Regions from separate parts of the Arthrobacter sp. HS15c genome, predicted to be linked through region 2. Evidence: predicted binding sites of a transcription regulator. Region 2 holds the regulator's gene; the other holds the start of a gene.
The links. The regulator Rex, encoded in region 2, represses fermentation and respiration genes when NADH is low (regulators of the CRP and FNR family bind a similar motif). The targets are predictions, from matches to a motif close to CTTGTGAANNNNTTCACAAG.
Positions count from the first base shown of each region.

Region 1: a site for Rex is predicted at 1,154-1,173, ahead of ABV518_RS21390 (glyceraldehyde-3-phosphate dehydrogenase). Genes of this name have one in related genera too.

Region 1 is NZ_JBFOHM010000014.1:89,583-91,969, forward strand. It holds gene ABV518_RS21390 (glyceraldehyde-3-phosphate dehydrogenase) at 1-935, opposite strand, end outside; RNA gene rnpB (RNase P RNA component class A) at 1,204-1,595, opposite strand; gene ABV518_RS21400 (YaaA family protein) at 1,652-2,387, shown strand, end outside.
Region 2 is NZ_JBFOHM010000008.1:272,234-274,620, reverse strand. It holds gene ABV518_RS15350 (HAD family hydrolase) at 1-367, opposite strand, end outside; gene ABV518_RS15345 (glutaredoxin family protein) at 457-711, shown strand; gene ABV518_RS15340 (redox-sensing transcriptional repressor Rex) at 802-1,560, shown strand; gene ABV518_RS15335 (hypothetical protein) at 1,658-2,387, opposite strand, start outside.

The DNA.
Region 1 (2,387 bases), on a different contig from region 2:
CCGTGGATCACGCCGAACTTGTCGTTGATGGCCTTCAGGACCGGGGTGATGGCGTTCGTGGTGCAGGACGCTGCGGACACGATCTGGTCCGTGTCCTCGATGCTGCCGTGGTTGATGCCGTGCACGATGTTCTTCAGCGCGCCCTTGCCCGGAGCGGTCAGCAGCACGCGGGCAACGCCCTTGCTCTGCAGGTGCTGGGACAGGCCTTCGGCGTCGCGCCAGCGGCCGGTGTTGTCCACCACGAGCGCGTTGTGGATGCCGTAGGCGGTGTAGTCGATGGTGGCCGGGTTGTCCGAGTAGATGACCTGGACCTGGACGCCGTTGGCGGTGATGGTGTTGGCATCCTCGTCCACGCGGATGGTGCCTTCGAAGGATCCGTGGACCGAGTCGCGGCGCAGCAGGCTGGCGCGCTTGGAGAGGTCCTTGTCCGAGCCGCGGCGCACCACGATGGCGCGCAGGCGCAGGCCGTGGCCGCCGCCTGCCTTTTCGATGAGGAGGCGGGCCAGGAGGCGTCCGATCCGGCCGAAACCGTAGAGCACAACGTCGGTGCTGGTGCGGTCGTCGGCGCCGCGCTTGCCCACTACCTCGGCCAGTTCGGCGCGGAGGAACTCTTCCAGGGTGGCGCCGTCGCCCTCAGCCTTGAACTTCTGGTTCAGGCGGGCGATGTCGATCGCTGCCGCGCCCAGTTCCAGGCCGGCGAGCGTGTTCAGCAGCGGGGCTGTCTCCTCCAGGAGCAGCTCATCCTTGCTCATGCGGCGGGCGAACCGGTGCGCCTTCAGGATGTTCATGGTGGACTTGTTGATCAGGCTGCGGCCGTGAATGCTGGTCACCACATTGTTTTCGCGGTACAGCCGGCCGATCACCGGAATCATGGCCTCGGCGAGTGCCTCCCGGCCCATCCACGTATCAAGACAAGAATCTGACGTCTGGCTCACAGAACTACCTTCCTTGGGTCAACCACATACGTCCTCGTACGCGGAGGGCGGCCGCCGGAGGTGTTCCGGGGCGCGAGCGTCGGCGGGGATTCGGTCCACCCCGGACACCTTGGAGAAGCGCAAAGAAAAGCCACCGGCTGCGAACGCAGACCCGGCGGCAGAACTTCTACGTTCGCTCTCCATTCTAGGCTGGAGGGGGGCCCTGAACGTCCCCCACGGGCGTGAAGTCACTCACATGCGGCGCCGGGCTGCCCGGCTGGGGGTTGGTGGGATGGGTTGACCGATACGCCGGGTTCTGTGCTCCCGTGCCGTTACCAGCGCGGGAGTAGCGGCCATCCATCTACGGACGCCGTTGCCGACGCCCTCCAGCGGCCTACCCGGACACTCGGGCGGGCAGCCCTCAAACGTGTCCTGTCTGGCCTTGCTCCGGGTGGGGTTTACCTAGCCTTCCCGGTCACCCGGGAAGCTGGTGGTCTCTTACACCACCGTTTCACCCTTACCTGCTTCGTGCCGCTTTCAAAACGGCGCGATCCAGGCGGTCTGTTCTCTGTGGCACTGGCCTGCGGGTTACCCCGAGTGGGCGTTACCCACCACCCTGCCCTGTGGAGCCCGGACGTTCCTCGAGCCACTTGCGTGACGCGCGGCCGCCTGGTCAACCCATCCGGCGTCCATTCTACCGTCGGAACGGGGCCGGAAGTCGCCGGTAGGATCGTACGGTGCTGATTCTGCTTCCCCCCTCTGAAGGCAAGACCCCCGCAGTCCGTGGATCCGCCGTCGACTGGCCTTCCCTGAGCTTCCCGGCGCTGAACACGTACCGGGCCAAGGTCCTTGAGGCGCTGGGAACGGTGAGCGCCCACGAGGACGCCCTCGCACTGCTGGGCGTCGGGGCATCGCTGAAGGAAGACGTCGAACGCAACACCCGGCTGCACGCGGAACCGGCGGCTCCTGCCCACCAGATCTATTCGGGCGTTTTGTACGACGCCCTCGGGTACAAGACGCTGACACCGGCGCAGCGACGGAAGGCCGACGGTTCGGTGCTGGTGGTGTCCGCGCTGTGGGGCGCCATCCGCTTTGCCGACCGCGTGCCCGCGTACCGGCTGTCGATGGGAACGGCACTGCCCGACGTCGGCCGCCTCGCCTCGTTCTGGAAACCGCAACTCTCGGAGGCCCTCGCCGAGGCGTCCGCGGGGCACCTGCTGGTGGACTGCCGCTCCAGCACCTACTCCGCGGCGTGGGCCCCGCCGCCGGCGCAGACGGTGGCCGTCAACGTGTTCACGGAGGTGAACGGCGTGCGCAAGGTGGTGAGCCACTTCGCGAAGCACACCCGCGGCGAACTGGCGAGGCACCTGCTGGTCCGCCGCGGCCACGCCCCGCAGACGCCGTCGCAACTGCTGAAGGCGGCCCGCGAAAAGTGGGACGCGGAGCTTGTGGAGGGTTCAGCGCGGAAGCCGC
Region 2 (2,387 bases):
GCAGGTGCTGCTGTGCCAGGGCCTTGGCTCCGGGCCAGATCCTGGAAGCGATCATTTCGTCGTAGACTTCCTCGCCGAGGGCCTTGACGTCTTCCACCGTAATCCCGGCGGCCAGGTTCAGCGCCGAATCGCGCACCGCATGGACGTCGTCCATGTTCTCGCCGCGCGTCACAAACTTGAATTGCTTCCAGGCGAACCCTGCCGCCTGCGTCAGCGTGAATGCGCCGCGCTGGTGCATCTTTCGTGCCACGTGGAACAGGCTGGCGCCCTTCATCAGCGTGTTGTCCACGTCGAAGAACGCCGCCTCGCCGGTCTGCGGCGCCGCAACCGGCTGCGTGACAACAGCGACGTACTTCTCCTCGGGCATGTCCCCGAGTCTAGTCAATGCAGGAGGCCCCAACTGTCGCGGCGCTGTGCGCCGCGTTGTCCGCCCCCAAAGGGCGATACGGTTAATGCATGGCAAGACCGCAGGTTGTCCTCATCACCAAAACCGACTGTCACCTGTGCGCGGACGCGCGCGACGCCGTCGGGCGGGTGACTGCCTCCCTGGGACTTGAGTGGACGGAACAGCGGGTCGACGACGATCCCGGGTTGCGTGACCGCTATGCCGAGGAGATCCCGGTGGTGCTGGTGGACGGGATCCAGCGCGATTTCTGGAAGATCGACGAGTCCCGGTTGGAGCGCGTCCTGCAGCGCGCCATGGCGCAGTAGGGCCGCGGTTCCGGGCAATGGCATCGGCTTTGTTGGCAGCAGGCGCGGGGCTCTAGAGTGGAACCACAACGCGACGCAAGGGAGGGGATAGTGAGTTCACTGGATTCATCTCCCCAGGCTGTCCATGGCGCCCCGGACGGGGTTGACAGCCAGGACGCGCCGGACGTGCAGGAAAGCAAGATCGCCGCGGACGGCAAGACCGCCGCGGCCAAGCAGATTCCGCCCGCCGCGGTAGCCCGCCTCACGCTGTACCTGCGCGCGCTTAACACCTTGCTGGCCGAAGGCGTGGAGCGGGTGTCCTCTGAGTCGCTGGCAGAGGCGTCCGGCGTCAGCTCAGCCACGCTGCGCAAGGACCTCTCGCACGTGGGCTCGTACGGCACCAGGGGAGTGGGCTACGAAGTCCAGTACCTCAGCCGCCACATAGCCGCGGCGCTCGGGCTCACCCACGACTGGAAGGTGGCCATTGTCGGCGCCGGTAACCTTGGCAAGGCGCTGGCCAGGTACGGCGGCTTCGAGTCACGTGGGTTCGATGTTGTGGCCATTTTTGATGCCGACCAGATGGTGGTGGGCAATGAGGTGGGCTGGCTGCGGGTCAGCGACGCCGCAGACCTTGAACCCGTGCTGCAGCGCACGGGCGCAAACATGGTGGTCCTGGCCCTGCCCGCCGCGGTGGCGCAGGGCGTGTGCGACCGCGTGGTGGCCGCCGGCGTCCGCAGCATCCTCAGCTTTGCGCCCGTGATGCTCCAGGTGCCCGACTATGTCAACCTCCGCAAGGTGGACATGGCCACCGAACTCCAGATCCTGGCCTACCACGCGCAGCGGGCGCAGACCCCGGGCCAGACCGCCTAGCAATCCGGCGGCTCCGGGATCCACGCCCGCGGGTGTGGTTGCTGATGTTGTTGTCTGTGTTGTTCTTGGCTGGAATGGTTTCCGGCAGACCGTCAGGCTAGCGGCCGTAAGGGTTTCCGGGCTGGCCGTACGGGTTGGCAAACGGCTGCTGCCTGCGGAAGTACGGGGCTGCGGCCGGCAGGAACAGCAGCACGATGGCTGCGATTCCCATCAGGGTTCCCAGTGTTCCGATGTTCGGCACCTGGAAGAGGCCGAAGACGGACAGCGCCGCGAACACGGTTCCGAGGATCCGGGCCCAGTTCTTGCCCTTGCGGACGAAGATGGCCACGAGGGCGTATAGCGCGGCCCCGATGATGGCAAAAACCACCAGGGTGCCGGCGATGACGCCCTTGAGGTCCTCGTAGGAGACCTGGCCGGCGGCGCCGCCGCTTTGCATGGCCTCTTCAAACGTGCTCCGCATCAGCGGATCATCCAGCTGGCCAATGCCCATCAGCATGGAGATGACAAAGACAACGCCGGACGCGATCAGCAGCCAGAAGGAAATGTTGACCAGCTGGGGGATCCCGTTGCTGCCTGGTGCCGCCGGCTGCTCGGACGGGTACTGAGCGTACGGTGACTGCCCGTACTGCTGGCCAAAGGGCTGCTGGCCGTAGGCCGGGGCCTGCGGCGGGTTCTGACCGAACGGCGGCGGGTTCTGGCCGTACTGGGGCGCCGGGGAGCCCTGTTCGCCGTACTGCGGGGTGTTCTGACCGAACGACGGCGGGTTCTCGCCGTACTGCGGAGCGTTCTGTCCGTACTGCGGTGCGGGGGGTGCCGGGGGCGTGGGC